2 regions of the Streptomyces sp. NPDC090077 genome follow, and region 2 is predicted to be linked to the other one. Evidence: riboswitches for the same ligand, from Rfam matches in the RefSeq annotation. Region 2 holds a riboswitch; the other holds the start of a gene.
What was found. Region 2 has a riboswitch for S-adenosylmethionine ahead of thrC (threonine synthase). Riboswitches for the same ligand answer to the same signal wherever they lie in the genome.
Positions count from the first base shown of each region.

Region 1: another riboswitch for S-adenosylmethionine. It lies ahead of ACIPW5_RS37485 (aminotransferase class V-fold PLP-dependent enzyme); the one in region 2 lies ahead of thrC (threonine synthase).

Region 1 is NZ_JBIVEG010000045.1:15,986-27,630, reverse strand. Features, by position in the region: gene ctaD (cytochrome c oxidase subunit I) at 1-510, shown strand, start outside; gene ACIPW5_RS37525 (cytochrome c oxidase subunit 4) at 507-905, shown strand; gene ACIPW5_RS37520 (Ig-like domain-containing protein) at 1,032-2,279, shown strand; gene ACIPW5_RS37515 (hypothetical protein) at 2,378-2,779, opposite strand; gene ACIPW5_RS37510 (heme-copper oxidase subunit III) at 2,966-3,586, shown strand; gene ACIPW5_RS37505 (c-type cytochrome) at 3,663-4,472, shown strand; gene ACIPW5_RS37500 (Rieske 2Fe-2S domain-containing protein) at 4,469-5,527, shown strand; gene ACIPW5_RS37495 (cytochrome bc complex cytochrome b subunit) at 5,524-7,149, shown strand; gene trpD (anthranilate phosphoribosyltransferase) at 7,315-8,379, shown strand; SAM riboswitch class IV at 8,469-8,585, shown strand; gene ACIPW5_RS37485 (aminotransferase class V-fold PLP-dependent enzyme) at 8,804-10,192, shown strand; gene ACIPW5_RS37480 (Lrp/AsnC family transcriptional regulator) at 10,232-10,513, opposite strand; gene ACIPW5_RS37475 (rhomboid family intramembrane serine protease) at 10,510-11,244, opposite strand; gene ACIPW5_RS37470 (hypothetical protein) at 11,358-11,597, shown strand; gene ACIPW5_RS37465 (NYN domain-containing protein) at 11,637-11,645, shown strand, end outside.
Region 2 is NZ_JBIVEG010000062.1:416-10,310, reverse strand. Features, by position in the region: gene ACIPW5_RS39655 (DNA-binding protein) at 1-41, opposite strand, end outside; gene ACIPW5_RS39650 (hypothetical protein) at 23-307, opposite strand; gene ACIPW5_RS39645 (flavoprotein) at 544-1,077, opposite strand; gene ACIPW5_RS39640 (hypothetical protein) at 1,141-1,485, shown strand; gene ACIPW5_RS39635 (trehalose-6-phosphate synthase) at 2,012-3,469, opposite strand; gene ACIPW5_RS39630 (glucosyl-3-phosphoglycerate synthase) at 3,549-4,499, opposite strand; SAM riboswitch class I at 4,696-4,834, shown strand; gene thrC (threonine synthase) at 4,852-6,126, shown strand; gene ACIPW5_RS39620 (MoaD/ThiS family protein) at 6,171-6,449, shown strand; gene ACIPW5_RS39615 (cold-shock protein) at 6,843-7,049, shown strand; gene groL (chaperonin GroEL) at 7,428-9,047, shown strand; gene ACIPW5_RS39605 (hypothetical protein) at 9,151-9,895, opposite strand, start outside.

The DNA.
Region 1 (11,645 bases), on a different contig from region 2:
ACCGTGGTCTTCGCGATGTTCTCCGGCTTCCACTTCTGGTGGCCGAAGTTCACGGGCAAGATGCTGGACGAGCGCCTCGGCAAGATCACCTTCTGGACGCTGTTCATCGGCTTCCACGGCACCTTCCTGGTGCAGCACTGGCTGGGCGCCGAGGGCATGCCGCGTCGTTACGCGGACTACCTCGCGGCCGACGGCTTCACCGCGCTGAACACGATCTCCACGATCAGCTCCTTCCTGCTCGGCCTGTCGATGCTTCCGTTCATGTACAACGTCTGGAAGACCGCCAAGTACGGCAAGAAGATCGAGGTCGACGACCCGTGGGGCTACGGCCGTTCGCTCGAATGGGCGACGTCCTGCCCGCCGCCGCGGCACAACTTCCTCACCCTGCCGCGCATCCGCAGTGAATCGCCGGCGTTCGACCTGCACCACCCGGAGATCGCGGCCCTCGACCACCTCGAGGACCACGCCCCGGCGAAGGCCGTCACCGGTGGCAAGGAGGCCGGCAAGTGAAGATCCAGGGCAAGATGTTCCTCTGGCTCTCCGTCTTCATCCTGATCATGACCGTCGTTTACGGCGTCTGGTCGAAGGAGCCGGTCGGAACCACCGCTCTCGCGCTGGCCTTCGGCCTGAGCGCCATGATCGGCTACTACCTGGCCTTCACGGCCAAGCGCGTGGACGAGATGGCCCAGGACAACCTGGAGGCCGACGTCGCGGACGAGGCCGGCGAGCTGGGGTTCTTCGCCCCGCACAGCTGGCAGCCGCTCTCGCTCGCCATCGGTGGCGCGCTCGCGTTCATGGGCGTCATCTTCGGCTGGTGGCTCATGTACTTCTCGGCCCCGATCATCCTGATCGGCCTGTGGGGCTGGGTGTACGAGTACTACCGCGGTGAGAACCAGAACCAGTAAGCGGTAGCGGTACCAGCGGTACGGAGCAGTGCAGAGGGGCCCGGACACCTTTTCGGAGGAGTCCGGGCCCCTCGTTTGCAGTCACCCCGCGCGCTGGATTTGTCATATCTTCATAGCGTTGGGCCCATGAACCACTCACCGCGTCTTTGGACGGTACTCAGCTGCTCCCTGCTGGTCGCGTCCCTCGGGGCCGGCGCCACCGCATGCGGGTCCGGCGACAACAACCCGCTGTCCGCCCGCCCGTACGACGCGGGCGACCAGGTCGTCTTCAACCAGCCCCCGGGCGGCCGCCCCACCGACCCGGACAAGCCGCTGGAGGTCACCGCCAAGGGAGCCGAGGCGCGGATCACCGACGTGATGGCCGTCGACACCCACGGCCGCCGCCTGGCGGGCGAGCTCTCGGCCAAGGGCGACCGCTGGCACAGCACCGTCCCGATGGCCGCGGGCGTGCGCTACACCGTCCTCGTGAGCACGGAGGACCAGCGCGGCGCCCCGGGGCAGCGCACGCTGACTTTCGAGACCACCCCGGCCAAGAAGGTCCTCAAGGTCGAATTCGGCCCGGACGAGGGTAAGTACGGCGTCGGACAGCCCCTCACGGCCGAGCTCAACGAACCCGTCAAGGACAAGGCCGCCCGCGCCATCGTCGAACGGGCCCTGGTCGTCGACGCGCCGGCCGGCGTCCAGGGAGCCTGGCACTGGGTGGACGACAAGAACCTGCACTACCGCCCGAAGGACTACTGGCCCGCCCACACCACCGTCTCCGTACGGAGCAACCTGGAGGGCATCAAGGTCTCCGACGAGCTCCACGGGGCCGCGTCCAAGCCGCTGAAGCTGGAGATCGGCGACCGCGTCGAGGTCACCACCGACGCCGCCTCGCACTACCTCACGTTCGAGCGCAACGGCGAAGTGATCAACACCATCCCGGTGACCACCGGCAAGCCCGGCTTCTCCACCCGCAACGGGGTCAAGGTGGTGCTCGGCAAGCAGTACTTCGTCCAGATGCGCGGCGACACCGTCGGCATCGGCGGCAGCGAGTACTACAACCTGCCCGTCTACTACGCCACCCGGGTCACCTGGAGCGGCGAGTACGTGCACGCCGCGCCCTGGTCGGTCGGCTCCCAGGGCTACGAGAACGTCAGCCACGGCTGCACCGGCATGAGCACTGGCAACGCCGCCTGGTTCTACGAGAACATCACCGAGGGCGACATCGTCAGGGTGATCAACAGCATCGGCGACGACATGGACACCTTCGGGAACGGCTTCGGAGACTGGAACATGGAGTGGAAGGAGTGGCGTGAGGGCAGCGCGCTCCTGAAGGGCACCCAGGAAGGCCGCAGCGCCGTCGACCAGGCGCGGCTGCGCCCCACCGTCTGAGAGCCCCGCAGAAGGCCGTACGGGCCCGCGGGCGGCCGAGTCAGGCCGCCCGCGGGCCCGTTTTCACGTACCGGGGCGTCCCGGACGCCCCGGGAGCCTCAGGCGGCCGGTGACAGCCGCGACCGGAGCAGACCCGCGAGGGTGTCGGGGAAGTCGACCGGGTCCACCGGAAGGGTGACCGCCGCGTCCGCCCGGCTCCACGTGGCCAGCCACGCGTCCTGGGGACGCCCCATCAGCAGCAGCACCGGGGGGCACCGGAAGATCTCGTCCTTGATCTGCCGGCACACGCCCATGCCCCCGGCCGGAACCGCCTCGCCGTCCAGCACGCACAGGTCGATGCCGCCCGCGTCCAGCTCCTTGAGGACCGCTGGAAGCGTGGCGCACTCCAGGAACTCCACCGGCGGCAGGTCCGCGGCGGGCCTGCGCCCGGCGGCCAGCCGCACCTGCTCCCGGGTGCCCGCGTCGTCGCTGTAGACCAGAACCCGCGCAGTCGCCCGCATTTCGTCCTCCACCCGGCCGTGAATCACGCTGATGATGCGCGGGATGCTACTCCGTCCGACCCGCTGTCAACATCGGTTCCGCAAGCCTCGCGACCCCTCCTCTGATGGGCCGTTCGGGCCTTGCACACCCCCCTGACACTCCGAACGGCACCCCCCGGGGTGAGGGCGGGATAAGCGACCGACATAATGTCGGTCGTGGCGACAGCAACGACAGTAGATACCGGGCACGCGCACCCGACGGTCAATCGGCCGAACCTCGTCAGCGTCGGAACCATCATCTGGTTGAGTTCCGAGCTGATGTTCTTCGCGGCCCTCTTCGCGATGTACTTCACCCTGCGATCCGTGACGGGCGCCGAGTACTGGACAGAGCAGGCCGCGAGCCTGAACCTGCCCTTCTCGGCGACGAACACCACGATCCTGGTGCTCTCCTCCCTCACCTGCCAGCTCGGCGTGTTCGCCGCAGAGCGCGGTGACGTGAAGAAGCTCCGGTCGTGGTTCATCATCACGTTCGTCATGGGTGCGATCTTCATTGGCGGCCAGGTGTTCGAGTACACCGAGCTGGTCAAGCACGAGGGCATGTCCCTCTCGTCCGGTCCGTACGGCACGGTGTTCTACCTGACCACCGGCTTCCACGGTCTGCACGTGACGGGCGGTCTCATCGCCTTCCTGCTGGTCCTCGGCCGGACGTACGCGGCCAAGAGGTTCACCCACGAACAGGCCACGTCGGCCATCGTCGTGTCCTACTACTGGCACTTCGTCGATGTCGTCTGGATCGGCCTCTTCGCGACGATCTACCTGATCAAGTAGCGAACACGTCGCCGGGTACCGCTCGGCACACCGTCCAGAAACACCGACGCAGAAGATCCTGACACCGGGGTAATCCGTGAAAAAGCTCTCCGCACGACGACGCCATCCGCTGGCGGCGGTCGTCGTTCTACTCTTCGCGCTGGCGGTCACGGGGGGGCTGTACGCCGCCTTCGCGCCCGCGGGCAAGGCGCAGGCCGATGAAACCGCCCAGTCCCTCGCCATCGAGGAGGGCAAGAAGCTCTACGCCGTGGGCTGCGCAAGCTGCCACGGAACCGGCGGTCAGGGTTCCACTGACGGCCCCAGCCTGGTCGGCGTCGGCTCCGCGGCCGTCGACTTCCAGGTGAGCACGGGCCGCATGCCCGCCCAGCAGCCCGGCGCCCAGGTGCCGAAGAAGCCGAACATCTACACCCAGCCCCAGATCGACCAGCTGGCGGCGTACATCGCTTCGCTCGGTGCCGGCCCGATCACGCCGACCGAGAAGCAGTACGACCCGGCCGGTGCCGACATCGCCGCTGGTGGCGAGCTGTTCCGCAACAACTGCGCGCAGTGCCACAACTTCACCGGCGAGGGTGGCGCGCTGACCAACGGCAAGTACGCCCCGAACCTCGAGGACGTCTCGCCGAAGCACATCTACGAGGCCATGCTCACCGGCCCGCAGAACATGCCCTCCTTCCCGGACAGCACCATGCCGGAGAAGCAGAAGAAGGACATCATCGCGTACCTCGAGAACGTCAACGGCGAGAAGTCCACCAGCCCCGGTGGCCTCAAGCTCGGCGGCCTCGGTCCCGTCTCCGAGGGTCTGTTCGGCTGGATCTTCGGTCTGGGTGCGCTGATCGCCGTTGCCGTCTGGGTCGCGGCCCACACCGCTAAGGCCAAGAAGTCATGAGTAGCCAAGACATTCCCGAAGACAAGCACCTGCCGAGCGAGCAGGGCGACGCGCACCACGGTGCCGTAGCGGTCGCGGACGACCCGTTCGCGGACCCCGGCCTCCCGGTCCACAAGCCGCGCATCCAGGACATCGACGAGCGGGCCGCCAAGCGGTCCGAGCGCACGGTCGCGATGCTGTTCACGCTGTCGATGCTGGCCACGATCGGCTTCATCGCCTCGTACGTGGCCCTCCCGGTCGACAAGATCGTGTTCATCTTCCCGATCGGCAAGGTCAGCGCGCTCAACTTCGCGCTCGGCATGACGCTCGGCACGGCCCTGTTCTGCATCGGCGCCGGCGCGGTCCACTGGGCCCGCACGCTGATGTCGGACGTCGAGGTCGCCGACGAGCGCCACGAGATCGCCGCCTCCCCGGAGGTCAAGGCGAAGGTCATGCAGGACTTCGCCGACGGTGCGAACGAGTCCGGCATCGGCCGCCGCCCGCTGATCCGCAACACGATGCTCGGCGCGCTGGCCCTGCTGCCGCTCTCCGCCGTCGTGATCCTGCGCGACCTGGGCCCGCTGCCCGAGGACAAGCTGCGCAAGACCCTGTGGTCCAAGGGCAAGCTGCTCATCAACCAGAACACGATGGAGCCGCTGCGTCCCGAGGACGTCCTGGTCGGTTCGCTGACCTTCGCCATGCCGGAAGGCCTGGAGGAGGACCAGCACGACTTCCAGACCCAGATCGCCAAGGCCGCCCTGATGATCGTCCGCATCAAGCCGGAGGACATCAAGGACAAGCAGGAGCTGGAGTGGTCCCACGAGGGAATCGTGGCCTTCTCCAAGATCTGCACCCACGTCGGCTGCCCGATCAGCCTGTACGAGCAGCAGACGCACCACGTGCTCTGCCCGTGCCACCAGTCCACCTTCGACCTCTCCGACGGCGCCCGTGTCATCTTCGGCCCGGCCGGTCACGCGCTTCCGCAGCTGCGGATCGGCGTGAATGACGAAGGCTTCCTCGAGGCGCACGGCGACTTCGAAGAGCCCGTCGGTCCTGCATTCTGGGAGCGCGGATGAGCACCGCTGACAACAACGCGCGCAACGCGTCGCGCGGCGAGCGCGTAGCCGACTGGGCGGACGGCCGCCTGGGCATCTACGGCCTCGCCAAGGCCAACATGCGCAAGATCTTCCCGGACCACTGGTCCTTCATGCTGGGTGAGATCTGCCTCTACAGCTTCATCATCATCATCCTCACGGGTGTGTACCTGACGCTGTTCTTCCACCCGAGCATGAACGAGGTCGTGTACCACGGCTCGTACGTGCCGATGCAGGGCGTCATGATGTCCGAGGCCTTCGCCTCGACCCTGGACATCAGCTTCGACGTCCGCGGTGGCCTGCTGATCCGCCAGATCCACCACTGGGCGGCGCTGATCTTCGTCGCGGCCATGGTCGTGCACATGATGCGCGTCTTCTTCACCGGCGCGTTCCGCAAGCCGCGTGAGGTCAACTGGATCTTCGGCTTCCTGCTGCTGGTCCTCGGCATGTTCACCGGCTTCACCGGTTACTCGCTGCCGGACGACCTGCTCTCGGGTACCGGTGTCCGCTTCATGCAGGGCGCCATCCTCTCCGTCCCGGTCGTCGGCACCTACCTGTCGATGTTCCTCTTCGGCGGGGAGTTCCCGGGCGGCGACTTCGTCGCACGCTTCTACTCGGTGCACATCCTGCTGCTGCCCGGCATCATGATGGGCCTGCTGGTCGCGCACCTGATCCTGGTGTTCTTCCACAAGCACACCCAGTTCGCCGGCCCCGGCAAGACGAACAACAACGTCGTCGGCATGCCGCTGCTGCCGGTCTACATGGCCAAGGCCGGAGGCTTCTTCTTCCTGGTCTTCGGTGTCATCGCGGCCATCGCGGCGATCGCCTCGATCAACCCGATCTGGGCGCTCGGCCCGTACCGCCCGGACCACGTGTCCACCGGTGCGCAGCCCGACTGGTACATGGGTATGCCGGAAGGCCTCATCCGAGCCATGCCGGGCTGGGAGATCAACCTGTGGGGCCACACGCTCGTCCTGGGCGTGTTCATCCCGCTGCTGCTCTTCCCGCTGGTCCTCGGCGCCATCGCCGTCTGGCCGTTCATCGAGTCCTGGGTCACCGGCGACAAGCGCGAGCACCACATCCTGGACCGCCCGCGCAACGTCCCGACCCGTACGGCCTTCGGTGTCGCCTGGATCTCGGAGTACATCGTGCTCCTCATCGGCGGCGGCAACGACATGTTCGCGCAGTACTTCCACCTGTCGATCAACTCGATCACGTGGTTCGTCCGGATCGGCTTCTTCGTCGTCCCGGTCCTGGCCTTCATCGCCACCAAGCGGATCTGCCTCGGCCTCCAGCGCCGGGACCACGACAAGGTGCTGCACGGTCGCGAGACCGGCATCATCAAGCGTCTGCCGCACGGTGAGTTCGTCGAGGTCCACGAGCCGCTGTCGCAGGGCAAGCTGCACACGCTCACCGCGCACGAGCAGTACCGCCCGGTCGAGATCGGCCCGACGGTCGACGAGAACGGCGTCGAGCGCAAGGTGACGCGCACCGAGAAGCTGCGGGCGAAGCTCAGCAAGGGCTTCTACGCGGAGAACAACCAGATTCCGAAGCCCACGGTGGAGGAGTACCAGGAGATCCAGGCCGGACACGGCCACCACTGATCTCCGGCACGACCGCTTGAGGGACCGGCCCCGCCGGTCCTGGTGTCGCCACGGCGAGAGCCCCGTCCAGTCGCTGGACGGGGCTCTTTGCCGTCCCCCGGGCTGGATAGGCTAGAGATCCTTCCCATTCGACGTACGACCCCCGACGAGCAGCAGGAGCTGACCATGAACGTTGCGACCCCGGCAGGCGGCGACAGCGTGGCGGCCCGCGGCTGGCCGGGCGTGCTGGAAGCGCTGCTGAACCGCCAGGACCTCGCCAGCGAGGACACCGCCTGGGCGATGGAGCGGATCATGCGCGGCGAGGCCACGGACGCGCAGATCGCCGGCTTCGCGGTGGCCCTGCGGGCCAAGGGCGAGACGGTGGCCGAGTACACCGGGCTGGTCCGGACGATGTACGCCCACGCCAACCTGATCGAGGTGCCCGGGCGGACGGTCGACATCGTCGGCACCGGTGGCGACGGCGCCAAGACGGTCAACATCTCGACCATGTCCGCCATCGTGGCCGCCGGAGCCGGCGCCAAGATCGTCAAGCACGGCAACCGGGCGGCGTCCTCCGCCAGCGGCTCCTCCGACGTGCTGGAGAAGCTCGGCGTCAACCTCGCCCTCACCCCGCGGCGGGTGGCCGAGGTCGCCGAGGAGGCCGGCATCACCTTCTGCGCCGCGGTCGTCTTCCACCCGGCCCTGCGGTACGCCGCCTCGGCCCGCCGCGACCTCGGGGTGCGCACCGCGTTCAACGGCCTCGGCCCGCTCACCAACCCCGCCCGCGTCACGGCGCAGGCGGTCGGCGTGGCGGACCCGCGGCTGGCCCCGATCATGGCCGGGGTGCTCGCCGAGCGGGGCACCTCCGCCCTGGTGTTCCGCGGGGACGACGGCCTGGACGAGCTGACCACCACCGGGACCTCCCGGGTGTGGTGGGTACGCGACGGCGAGGTCACGGAGCACGCCTTCGACCCGCGCGACGTCGGCATCGGGACGGTCGACATCTCGGCCCTGCGCGGCGGGGACCCCTCGTACAACGCGGACGTCGCCCGCCGGCTGCTGGCGGGGGAGACGGGACCGGTGCGCGACGCCGTCCTGCTGAACTCGGCGAGCGCCCTGGTGGCCCTGGATCCCGGCACGGGCACGCTGGAGGAGCAGCTCGCGGCCGCCATGGCCCGCGCGGCCGAGTCCATCGACTCCGGGTCGGCGCGCGCCACCCTGGAGCGCTGGGTGGCGGCCAGCAACGCCTGATCCCGGGCGCTCCTCCCGCACACGGCCCCGGTCCACGATGTGGACCGGGGTCTTGCGCGTGCGGGATCTTGTGGCAGGATGCTCTCCAAGGTCACGAGTGACAGCGTTTAGGCCCCGGCTTGCTGTCCGGCAACCCTCCTTCCGTGGCGGGGTGCCCCGGGTGATGACCAGGTCGTAGGCAGCGAGGTCTACGGCAAGCGCGGATCCCTCGACACCAGGGGTCCTGGTCTCTCGAGGAGCGTTTTCCGTGAGCAAGCGAATGCGATAGGGCGAATCCGCCCCTTCTTCACCCCTCGGATCAGGGCCGTTTCCGCGTGCCCCCGATCAGTCCGAGGACTTTCCCGTACCCCCTGACGGCCGCGCCGCCGCACCCGCGTACGGGCACACCGAAGCCATTCAGCCCTGCCTGCCGGGAGATACCGCCATGTCCGCATTCCTGAACGCCGCCACCACCGCCTGCGCCACCGCCGCCGAGGGCCCCGCCTGTGAGGGACCGCTGCCGGTGCTCGGCCGGGACGTCACCGTTCCCCTCGTCACCGGCGGCGAGGTCACCTACGCCGCCCTCGACTACGCGGCCAGCGCCCCGGCGCTCCAGCGGGTCTGGGACGACGTCGCCGCGTACGCCCCGTACTACGGCAGCGTCCACCGCGGTGCCGGCTACCTCTCGCAGCTGTCCACCGACCTGTTCGAGCAGAGCCGCGTCACGGTCGCCGAGTTCCTCGACTGCCGCCCCTCCGACCAGGTCGTCTTCACCCGCTCCACCACCGATTCCCTCAACCTGCTCGCCGCAGCGCTGCCCGCCGACTGCCAGGTGTTCGTCTTCGAGACCGAGCACCACGCCTCGCTGCTGCCCTGGGGCGACGCCCGGGTCACCTACCTCAACGCCCCCCGCACCCCCGGCGAGGCCGTCGCCACCCTGGAGCGGGCCCTCGCCGACCGCGAGCCCTACGGCCCGGCGCTCGTGTGCGTCACCGGCGCGTCCAACGTCACCGGTGAGCTGTGGCCGGTGAAGGAGCTCGCCGCCGCCGCGCACGCCCACGGCGCCCGGATCGTGCTGGACGCCGCCCAGCTGGCCCCCCACCACCCCGTCTCCGTGCGGGAGCTGGACGTGGACTGGGTCGCCTTCTCGGGGCACAAGCTGTACGCGCCCTTCGGCTCGGGCGTGCTCGCCGGCCGGGCCGACTGGCTCCAGGAGGCCGAGCCGTACCTCGCCGGGGGCGGCGCCTCCCGCAAGGTGGCCCGCCGCGAGGACGGGGGCGTCGACGTCGAGTGGCACACCACCGCCGCCCGCCACGAGGCCGGCTCCCCGAACGTCATCGGCGTCTACTCCATCGCCTCCGCCTGCCGCGCGCTGCAGGAGGCGGGCTTCGAGAACCTGGTCGCCCGGGAGGAGCACCTCATCGCCAAGGTCCGCGAGGGCCTCGCGGAGGTCCCGGCCGTGCGGGTGCTGTCCCTGTTCGGGGACGACGCGCCGCGCGTCGGCGTCATCTCGTTCGTGGTCGACGGCTGGAACAGCTCGCACTTCGCGGCCGCGCTGTCCGCCGAGTACGGGATCGGGGTGCGGGACGGCCTGTTCTGCGCCCACCCGCTGGTACGCACCCTGCTGGGCAGCGAGCCGCAGGCCCAGGGCGAGTGCGGGGCGCCGGAGGCGGCGCCGGGGGAGCGGTCGCTGAACGCGATCCGGGTCAGCTTCGGGGCGGGCACCCCGGACGAGCACGTGGAGCGGTTCGTCGGCGCGGTGAAGGAACTCGTCGCGGACGGTGCGAAGTGGCAGTACCGCACGGAAGAGGGCCGCTGCGTCCCGGCCGTGTAGGCACGGGGAGCGGCCCCCGGTACCGGCCCGGAGAGAGGGCTACGCGTCGAGGCCGATGGCGAAGGCGGCTTCGAGGTCGTGCTGGGAGTACGTGCGGAACGCGACGTGCGTGTCGGTGGCCTCGACGCCCGGGATCTTGCTGATGCGGCCCGGGATGATGTCCGCGAGGTTCTCGTGCCGGGCCACCCGGACCAGGGCGATCAGGTCGTACGTACCGGTGACGGAGTAGACCTCGCTGACGCTGTCCAGCTGCGCGATGGACTCGGCGATCTCGGGGATCCGGTCCACGCTGGTCTTGATGAGCACGATCGCGGTGATCACGGTTGGCTGTCTCCCTCGCCGGCAGTCACTGGTCTCCTCACTGTAGTCGTACGGCGGTAGCGGGCCCACGCGTAGCAGAAGCCGAGCGAGAAGCCCACGACGTGGGCCAGGTACGCCACTCCCGGACCGCTCCCCGCGCGGTGCGCGGCCAGCCACTGGAGGCCGAACCAGAACAGCAGCACGATCCAGGCGGGGAAGCGCAGCGGCAGGAACAGCAGGAACGGGAACAGGCTCGTGACCCGGGCCCGCGGGAAGAGGCAGAGGAAGGCCCCCAGCGCCGCCGAGATGGCCCCGGAGGCGCCCACCAGGGTCTGGTCCGAGGAGGCGTTGGCCGCCGCGTAGGCCGCCAGCGCGAGGTATCCCGTGCAGACGTAGAAGACGAGGAACGGCGCCCGGCCCATCCGCTCCTCCGTCATGGCGCCGAAGACGTAGAGGAACAGCATGTTCCCGAGCAGGTGCAGCCAGCTGCCGTGGACGAAGAGCGCCGTCAGCGGGGTCAGCAGCGGGCGCCCGGCCCCCGAGAACAGCTCGTCCGGGACGACGCCCCAGTGCCGGAAGTACGCCGTCCCGGTCTCCGTCAGCAGATCGCCCGTCCCGTAGGCCGGGTTCAGGCCAGAAGCGGGGCCGAGGAAGAACACCGCGCAGCAGGCGGCGATCAGCGCGTACGTGACCACGGGCCCCCGCGCGGCATCGCACAGGGTCCGCCACTTTACGATCATGCGACAGAGCATGACGCAGGCGGACCCACCTGAGGGTGGTGCCAGGCCGTAGGGTTACGTGCTGCGGTCCGCCGACCGCGGCGTAGGGCTTTGATTGAATGAGCTACGAAGGAGAGAGCGGCCTGATGACGGTTCCCCTGCCGACCGACACCACCCGGTGGCGCTGCACCCTGTGCGGCAACCTCACGCGGTTCGATGTCACCCGTTCGTCGAAGGTCGTGGAGTACGTCCACCTCGATCTTGCCGGGGAGCCCAAGGTCGAGGAGCGCGAGGTGGTCAGTGAGACCATCGAGTCGGTCCGCTGCCGCTGGTGCAACGCGGTGGACCAGATCGAGCTCGTGGACAGGCCGGGCACCGACTCCTGAGGGAGCCGGGCCCACAGTAGATCACGGTAGGGGTGACGGATTGTGGAG
Region 2 (9,895 bases):
AGGACGAGAGTGCCCTCGCGGCTCAGCTTGCGGCGGGCCATTCCTTGCCCTCCGCGAAGACCTCGTCGAAGACCTGACGGGCTGCGTGCTGGGATTCGGCCGAGAGGGGGCCGCGCCGCTGCTCGTAGTCGGCCAGGTACTCGTCAAGGATCTGCCCGCGCAGCTCACGCTCCACGGCCGCCGTCACGAAAGCCGAGAACTCGCGCTTCCCCACGCGCGCGCGAATCGCCTCTGCCGTCCCCTCGGGCAGCGAGAGGCTCACGCGGGCGGCTGGTCCCTCGCCGATTCCGTACGTCGTCTCAGACACCCTTCTAAAGTATCAAAGATGTAGGAATTGATCCCGGTATCCGTTCCGGGCGCTTTCCGCGCTGATCGGTACCGCGGTCGTGGGCGATTCGGCGGCCACCCGCCGTCCCGGGCCGATACCTGCACCGAGCGGCGAATGGAGCAACACGGGAAGCGGTCAGGGGCGCCCGGTCGTCCGGGAACTGGCTCAGCCCAGGACCTTTTCAGGGGGCAGGCAAATCGCTTGAAGGGCGCAGATCATCGGAGGTGCTCATCCACCGCGTCCAGCGCTGCGTTCCACGGGTACGGCCGCTTCTCTCCGGGAGGGTTCGGTTTGAAGCCGCCTTCACCGAAGAGGACTTGCACCCCGGCCTCCCGAAGGGTTCCCAGGGAGACTGGTAGTTGTGGGTGCTGGGCATAGGCGGCATTCACGCATGGCATGACGGCGAGCGGGATGTTCTTACCGAGGGCCTCGGCGACGAACCCGACGACGAAGCTGTCGGTGATGCCGAGAGCCCATCGGTTGATCGTGTTCGTGGTGGCGGGCGCCACGAGGACCGCGTCTGCGGGCGGCCAGACGTCCGGCTGGCCGGGGCGCTTGTACCGGAAGCGCACGGGATGCCCGGTGAGTGCCTCCAGCCCGGCCAAGCTGTCCTCCAGCCATTCGGCAGCCGAAGGCGTGAGCCCGAGGCAGACGTCCCAGCCGCGCGCCTGGGCGTCCTCGACCACACGTGCCACGTCGAAGACGGGCGGCGCAGCCGAGCAGAACAGGAAGAGCGTCCTCGTCGTCATGGCCCCGAGCCTATGCAGCCCCGGTTCGTGGCAACGACGTTGGCTGCACGCGCTGGTGACCGCGTGGCCGTGGAGAACCGCATCGCAGCCGCCCGCGAACTTGCCGAGCGAGTCGGAGGAGAGGCCGGCGATGTCCACTTGCTTTCGTTCGGCCGGGTGAACGTCGCACTTCACGACCTCGGTGCGGCGATCACCATGCGCAGCTATGACCAGGCCCTCGCCCAGGCACGCAACCTGAAGATGCCGCCGTCGGCGCTGACTTCACGCCGTGCCCGCTACATGGTCGACCGGGCACTAGTTCCCGCCCCTGGGCATCTACAAGCTGAGAAAGCACCACAACCGCCGGCCGCCGAGATCAGAGAAGCGCGTAGCGATCTGACGCGCCCCTGCGCTTCCGCCCTGCTCTGATCGACTTTTGCTGCAGGTATCAGCCCAGGACGGCGGCCGGACGCTTGGCCGGGAGGAGCGCGTAGCGATCTGTCGCGCCCGGGTGCACGCCAGCGGGCTCTGAGCGACCTTTGGTGCAGGTAGTCGCGCCCCTGGCCCCGGATCGGGGCTGGACGGGCCAGGATGCCCGGCGGGCCGGGGCCCGGCCCCTCGCGCATCGCTGAGAGACCCGCCCCTCCCTCTCTGGACCGTGCCGTTTCTTTGGGGGTTTCCCGGCAGTCTTTCGGCTTTCCGGGGCGGGACGGCCTGTCAAGGGTCGCCGAAGGCGATCGCGTAGCGACGCGACCGGAGGGAGCGCCCTTGACAGGCCGGCACGAACCGGAAGGACGATGGGACTGACGGGAAGCCCCCAACCTGCTCTGAGACCGCCCGAGGGGATTCCGCTTCCCGCCCCACCGGCCCGCACCCGGGAGGCGGGTGGGCAGCCGCCGCCCGGCCCCGGGGGGTCGAGGGGGAGATGGCGGGCCCGTACCGCGAGCCTCCGCCCCTACCCCCGCAGGTCCGTGAGCTGGGCCTCGAACCAGGCTGCCGGGGGGAGGGCCGTCGCGGCCGCGGCCAGGCGCTTCGTGCGTTCCGCGCGTTCCGCTTCCGGCATGGTGAGGGCCTCGTGGAGGGCTTCGGCCGTCGCCGTGACGTCGTACGGGCTGACCGTGAGGGCGTCCGCGCGGAGTTCCTCGTACGCTCCTGCCCCGGTGGACAGGACCAGGGCGCAGCCCGCCTCCGAGACGACCGGGATCTCCTTCGCGACGAGGTTCATGCCGTCGCGTACGGGGTTGATCAGTGCCACGTCGGCGAGGCGGTACGCGGCCAGGGAGCGGGCGAAGTCGTCCTGGACGGAGACGAGGACCGGCTGCCAGTCGTCCGTGCCGAACTCCGTGTTGATCTCCTCGGCCAGTTGCCCCACCGAGTCCGTGTAGTCCCGGTACACCTTCAGGTCCTGCCGGGACGGGTAGGCGGAGGCCAGGTGGACGACGCGGCCGCGCCACTCGGGGTGGGTGGTCAGGAGCTCTCGGTAGGCGAGCAGGCCGCGCAGGATGTTCTTCGACAGTTCGGTGCGGTCCACGCGGACGATCGTCCTGCGGTCGCCTACCTCGGCCCGGAGCGCGGCGAGCTTGTCGTCGACCTCCGGCCGGTGGGCGAGCGAGCGCAGGTCGTCGCCGTCCACCCCGAGGGGGTAGGCGGTCGCCGCGGTGAACCGCTTCTCCCCGTACCGGCCGTCCGCCGTCATCCTGCGGTGGTTGACCCCGGGGCCGCTGTTCCGGGGGACGTACGAGTCCGCGATGCCGCGCTCGTCGTCCATGGTGGCGCCGGTGACGAAGTTGAGCGCCCAGAGTTCGGTGTGGAACCCGAGGCGGTCCGCCCCGAGCATTCCCCACACCAGTTCCTTCCGGATGTCGTCCGGGAGCATGTCCAGGTACTCCCGCGACGCCCACGGCGTGTGCGTGAAGTGCGCGATCCGCAGGTCGGGGCGCAGTTCGCGGAGGGCCCCGGGGACCAGGGCGAGGTGGTAGTCCTGGACGAGGACGGAGGCGCCCTCGGCGGCCTCCTCGGCGAGGGCTTCGGCGAAGGCCCGGTTGTAGGCGGTGTACGAGGCCCAGCGCCGGCGGAACTCCGCGTCGAAGACGGGTTCGCGGGGGACGTCGTACAGGTGGTGGTGGGTGAACCAGAGCACGGAGTTCGCGATGCCGTTGTAGGCGTCGTCGTACACCGCGGGGTCGATGTCCAGCATCCGGACGCCCGGCTCGGAAACGCCGCGGCGGACGGCCTCCCGGTCGGCTTCGGAGAGGGCCGCGCAGATCCACAGGGCCTCCGGCTGCGCCGCGAGAGCGGCGGAGAGGCCGGAGACGAGGCCGCCGCCGCCGCGCCGGGCGCTGAGCGTGCCGTCGGCGTCGAGGGCGTACGAGAGCGGGCCGCGGTTGGCGGCGACGAGTACCTGAGAAGCCATGTCGCGAACCTAGCCCGGGGCCCGCTCGCTCAAACGTCCGGGAAATGTCCGGTTCGTCACGTACTGGTCAAAGGCGGGGTCACGCCACGCGCCGCCCCGCGTACTCCTTGATCTCCGCCATCGGCGGCCGCTCCTCCGTGTCCACGGGGTACGTGCGCGGCACGAACCCGTCCGGCCCCCGCTCGAACTGGGTCAGCTCCGGCCGTACGAGGTGTCCGCGCGAGAGCCGCAGCTGTGCGGTGCGGTAGATCGCGGCGGCCATACGGCCCAGGGCCTGCCCGTCCTGGTGCCGGTGCAGTCGGACCCCCACGTCCACCTGGGCCAGCGCATCCAGTCCGACCGTGTGCAGGGCGTCCACCAGCAGGCCCAGCTCCACCCCGTACCCGACGGGGAAGGGGAGGCGTTCCAGCAGGGAGCGGCGTACGGCGTACTCGCCGCCGAGCGGCTGGACGAAGCCGGCCAGCCGGGGCCAGTGGAGGTTGAGGAGGGGGCGGGCGACCAGTTCGGTGACGCGGCCGCCCTGGCCGGGGGTGTCGCCGAGGGGCCGGTCGTACATCGCCTTGACGAACTGCACCTGCGGGTCGGTGAGCAGCGGCCCGACGATCCCGGAGACGAAGGCGGAGTCGAAGTCCCGCAGGTCGGCGTCCACGAAGCAGACGACGTCCCCGGTGGTGGCCAGCAGGGAGCGCCACAGGACCTCGCCCTTGCCGGGCAGGGCCGGGATGCGGGGCAGGATCGCGTCCCGGTGCACGACCCGGGCGCCGGCCTTGGCGGCGACCTCGGCCGTACGGTCGGTGGAACCGGAGTCGACGACCACGAGCTCGTCCACCAGGGGGACGGGCGGGGCCTCGATCAGGTCGCGCCGGATGATCTCGACGATTTCCCCGACGGTGGCTTCCTCGTCGAGCGCGGGCAGCACCACGCTCACCGTCGTCCCGGCCGCCCGTTTCCGGTCGAGCAGCTGGTCGAGCGGTCGGTCGGCGGCGGACCAGGAGCGGTCGGCCAGCCAGCGCTCCACCTCATCCAGCACTCTCAGCACTCCTCGGGAGTCTTCGGCACTCGGCGTTTTTCAGCCGAATTGTGATCCATCTCGCGGTTCGGACGGCTGTCTCAACCACCCGTCCCTTCGGTTACAGTCTTGAACAACGCGAGAGACCACCGCATGCCGGGGGTCCCGCGCACAAACGCACCGGCGCGCCACAGAGCGCGTGTGTCCGGTGCCATACCGCTCATCCAGAGGGGCAGAGGGACACGGCCCGTTGAAGCCCCGGCAACCCTCCAGTCGGTTCTCGCTCGCGCGAGGCCCCGGCTAGGGAAGGTGCCAATTCCGTCTCATGGCGAAGTGCGCCATGGGGAAGATGAGGAGAAAGGGCCTCGCCATCATGGCTGCACAGACTGTCGCCACCTCTGTCGACCTCGGACCCGCCACCGGACTTTCCTGTCGCGAGTGCGGTACCCGCTTCGAGCTCGGCCCCATCTTCGCCTGCGTCGAGTGCTTCGGTCCGCTGGAAGTCGCCTACGAGCTCCCGCTCGGCGACCCGGAGGCCCTGCGCGCCGCGATCGAGGCCGGCCCGAACAACATCTGGCGCTACGCGCCGCTGCTGCCCGTCCCCGTGGACGTGGCCTCCAAGCCCAGCCTGAACCCGGGCTTCACCAAGCTCGTGGACGCCGAGAACCTGGCCAAGGAGCTGGGCGTCACCGGCAAGCTCTACGTCAAGGACGACTCCGGCAACCCGACGCACTCCTTCAAGGACCGCGTCGTGGCCATCGCCGTCGAGGCCGCCCGCGCCTTCGGCTTCACCACTCTGTCCTGCTCCTCCACCGGCAACCTGGCCGGCGCCGTCGGCGCCGCGGCCGCCCGGGCCGGCTTCCGCTCCTGCGTGTTCATCCCGCACGACCTGGAGCAGGGCAAGGTCGTCATGGCCGGTGTCTACGGCGGCGACCTCGTCGGCATCGAGGGCAACTACGACGACGTGAACCGCTTCTGCTCCGAGCTCATCGGCGACCCGCTGGGCGAGGGCTGGGGCTTCGTCAACGTCAACCTGCGCCCCTACTACGGCGAGGGCTCCAAGACCCTGGCGTACGAGATCTGCGAGCAGCTCGGCTGGCAGCTGCCCGACCAGATCGTCATCCCGATCGCGTCCGGCTCCCAGCTGACGAAGATCGACAAGGGTCTCCAGGAGCTGATCAAGCTCGGCCTCGTCGAGGACAAGCCGTACAAGATCTTCGGCGCCCAGGCCGAGGGCTGCTCCCCGGTGTCGACCGCCTTCAAGGCCGGTCACGACGTGGTCCGCCCGCAGAAGCCGAACACCATCGCCAAGTCCCTGGCGATCGGCAACCCGGCGGACGGCCCGTACGTCCTGGACATCGCGCGCCGCACCGGCGGCTTCGTCGAGGACGTCAACGACGAGCAGGTCGTCGAGGCCATCAAGATCCTGGCGCGCACCGAGGGCATCTTCGCCGAGACCGCGGGCGGCGTGACCGTCGGCGTGACGAAGAAGCTCATCGAGAACGGGCAGCTCGACCCGGCGCTGACCACCGTGGTCCTGAACACCGGCGACGGCCTCAAGACCCTGGAGGCGGTGGCGTCGGACAGCGGTCAGACCGCCACCATCCGCCCGAGCCTGGACGCCTTCCGCGCCGCCGGCCTGGCCTGACCCTTCCCTGCTCCCCCTGACACACCCGGAAAGGCGGTAGCGCCATGAGCGTCAACGTCCGCATCCCCACCATCCTGCGCACCTACACCGGCGGCGCCGCCGAGGTCCCGGCCGAGGGTGCGACCCTCGCCGAGGTCATCGCCTCCCTGGAGGCGAACCACCCGGGCATCGCCGCGCGCGTCCTGGACGACCAGGGCAAGCTGCGCCGCTTCGTGAACGTCTACGTCAACGACGACGACGTGCGCTTCGAGGGCGGTCTGGAGGCGGTGACGCCGGACGGCGCCGGCGTCTCGATCATTCCCGCCGTGGCCGGCGGCTGCTGACGTCCGACTGACGCGTTCAGATCAGAATTGCCCCCTCCGCTAAAAGTGGAGGGGGTAATTCTGTTTGATTGGGCGCGGTAGAGTTGGGGCAGTCCCCTCCGCTGTTCATGCCCGGCGCATATGAGCGGGCTGACGGATGGTTGACATTGAGTCAACATGCGCGTGCCTTTTGGGCCTTTGGTGCAGCTTGTCTGGCCCGAGTTGCCCTGGAATATGCCAAGTTTTCATCCTATTTACCGGTTTCCGTGTGTCCAGATTTCTCGTCGGATTGACCTGTTGCTGACAGCACCGGTGCGGATACATTCAGCCGCGGTCGAGGCGTTCCGGCGCAAGTTCTGACCCGGGACCGCGAAGTGCGGTCCCGCGCAAGGGCCAGTAATAGGGGAGTTAGGCATGGCTCAGGGCACCGTCAAGTGGTTCAACGCGGAGAAGGGCTACGGCTTCATCGCGGTCGACGGTGGTGCGGATGTGTTCGTCCACTACAGCGCCATCCAGATGGACGGATACCGCACCCTTGAAGAGGGTCAGCGGGTCGAGTTCGAGATCTCGCAGGGCCAGAAGGGTCCGCAGGCGGACATGGTCAAGCTCGCGGCCGGCTGAGTCGGAGCGAACGCGATCGGCCACCGACGCACGCACAGACGCATGAGGGGCTCACATCCGGGACAGGATGTGAGCCCCTCACGCATGTCGCCCCGCGCCGCCGCCGCGCCGCCGCCGCGTCACCGCCGCGCCGCCCGCGTGTTGCCTGAAGCCGCTTGCACTCGTGGGGGTCGAGTGCTAATCATTGGCGTTAGCACTCTCCCGGTGAGAGTGCTACCAAAACGAGGACCGGGCCGGTGAGGCCCGCAGGACCCGACGGGACGGAACCGTCGGATCCGCAGGCCGTCCGTCGCGGGCGCGGGCGCGGTCCGGAGCAATCCACCCTCTCCTTACGCCAGGCGGCGTGGGGGGAACCCCAGTCCTGGAGGACCACTTCAGATGGCCAAGATCATCGCGTTCAACGAGGAGGCCCGGCGCGGTCTCGAGCGTGGCATGAACCAGCTCGCCGACGCCGTCAAGGTCACCCTTGGCCCCAAGGGTCGCAACGTCGTCCTTGAGAAGAAGTGGGGCGCCCCCACGATCACCAACGACGGTGTCTCCATCGCCAAGGAGATCGAGCTCGAGGACCCGTACGAGAAGATCGGCGCCGAGCTGGTCAAGGAAGTCGCCAAGAAGACGGACGACGTCGCCGGTGACGGTACGACCACCGCGACCGTCCTCGCCCAGGCGCTCGTCCGCGAGGGTCTGCGCAACGTCGCCGCCGGCGCCAACCCGATGGCCCTCAAGCGCGGCATCGAGAAGGCCGTCGAGGCCGTCTCCGCCGCCCTGCTGGCGCAGGCCAAGGACGTCGAGACCAAGGAGCAGATCGCCTCCACCGCCTCGATCTCCGCCGCCGACACCCAGATCGGCGAGCTCATCGCCGAGGCCATGGACAAGGTCGGCAAGGAAGGCGTCATCACGGTCGAGGAGTCGCAGACCTTCGGTCTGGAGCTCGAGCTCACCGAGGGCATGCGCTTCGACAAGGGCTACATCTCGGCGTACTTCGCCACCGACATGGAGCGTATGGAGGCGTCGCTCGACGACCCGTACATCCTGATCGTCAACTCCAAGATCGGCTCGGTCAAGGACCTGCTGCCGCTCCTGGAGAAGGTCATGCAGTCCGGCAAGCCGCTGCTGATCATCGCCGAGGACGTCGAGGGCGAGGCCCTGTCGACCCTGGTCGTCAACAAGATCCGCGGCACCTTCAAGTCCGTCGCCGTCAAGGCCCCGGGCTTCGGCGACCGCCGCAAGGCCATGCTCGGCGACATCGCCATCCTCACGGGCGGCACGGTCATCTCCGAGGAGGTCGGCCTCAAGCTGGAGAACGCCGGTCTCGACCTGCTCGGCCGCGCCCGCAAGGTCGTCATCACCAAGGACGAGACCACCATCGTCGACGGTGCCGGTGACAGCGACCAGGTCCAGGGTCGCGTCAACCAGATCCGCGCCGAGATCGAGAACTCCGACTCGGACTACGACCGCGAGAAGCTCCAGGAGCGCCTCGCGAAGCTGGCCGGCGGCGTGGCCGTCATCAAGGCCGGTGCCGCGACCGAGGTCGAGCTCAAGGAGCGCAAGCACCGCATCGAGGACGCCGTTCGCAACGCGAAGGCGGCCGTCGAGGAGGGCATCGTCGCCGGCGGTGGCGTGGCCCTGCTGCAGGCCTCCTCGGTCTTCGAGAAGCTGGAGCTCACCGGTGACGAGGCGACCGGCGCCAACGCCGTGAAGCTCGCGCTGGAGGCCCCGCTGAAGCAGATCGCCGTCAACGGTGGTCTCGAGGGTGGCGTCGTCGTGGAGAAGGTGCGCAACCTGGCCGTCGGCCACGGTCTGAACGCCGCCACCGGCGAGTACGTCGACATGATCGCCGAGGGCATCATCGACCCGGCGAAGGTCACGCGCTCCGCGCTGCAGAACGCCGCGTCCATCGCCGCGCTCTTCCTGACCACCGAGGCCGTCATCGCCGACAAGCCGGAGAAGGCCGCCGCCGCTCCGGGCGGCATGCCGGGCGGTGACATGGACTTCTGATCGGCCCCTGGCTGATCGGCTGTTCTCGAACGAGGGCGGTACCCCTTCCTGGTGGAGGGGGTACCGCCCTCGGGCGTTTCCGCCGGGAGGGGGGCGGGATTGGTCATCGGCGGTTCCCTTCGCGGATGCGGGTCGCGTGGGCGCGGACCTCGGCCGGGGTGAGGGACGGGGTGAAGACCGGTGGGCGGGGGGCTTCGGGGCGGCAGGCGCGGCAGCGGCCGTCGGTGAAGGCGGCGGGCGGGCCGGGGGCGTGGCATTCGGTGCACTCGGCGCGGGGCGGGGGCTGGGCGGGCTCTGCCGGGGCCGGTGGTGCGGCGGGGAGTTTCGACTCCAGGCGTTTGCGGACCAGGGCCGCCGGGTGGTGGACCACGGGCGGCAGGCCGGCGGTGAGGGCGAGCCGGATCCGGTCGGGGGAGGCTCCCCGGGCCAGCCAGGGGACCAGGAGCGGGGCGAGGGCCGTGCAGTCGGCCTTGGAGAGCGCCAGGGCGGGGGCGGTGCGGCCGAGGGAGGCGAGGACGTCGTACGCGTCATCCGGGGCATCGGCCCGGGCCGGGGGTACCTGTGTGGGTGGTGGTGGGGCGGTCGGCGCGGGGGAATCCCTCTGGGTGAACCGGGCCCACCAGGCGCCGTCGCGGGGGGTGCGGGAGAAGTGCGTACGGGTGACCCAGCGGGTGACTTCGCCGGGCAGCCGCTGCCGTACGCGGTGCAGGTGCCCGGCGGTGGCCAGCCGGTTGAGGGCGGTGCGCAGGGCGCACTGGCCCCACAGGGGCAGGACGGCGGCCAGGGTCTTCACGCTGATGTCGGCGCCGTCCGGCAGCCGGTCGAGGTACCCGGCGACGGCCGCCTCG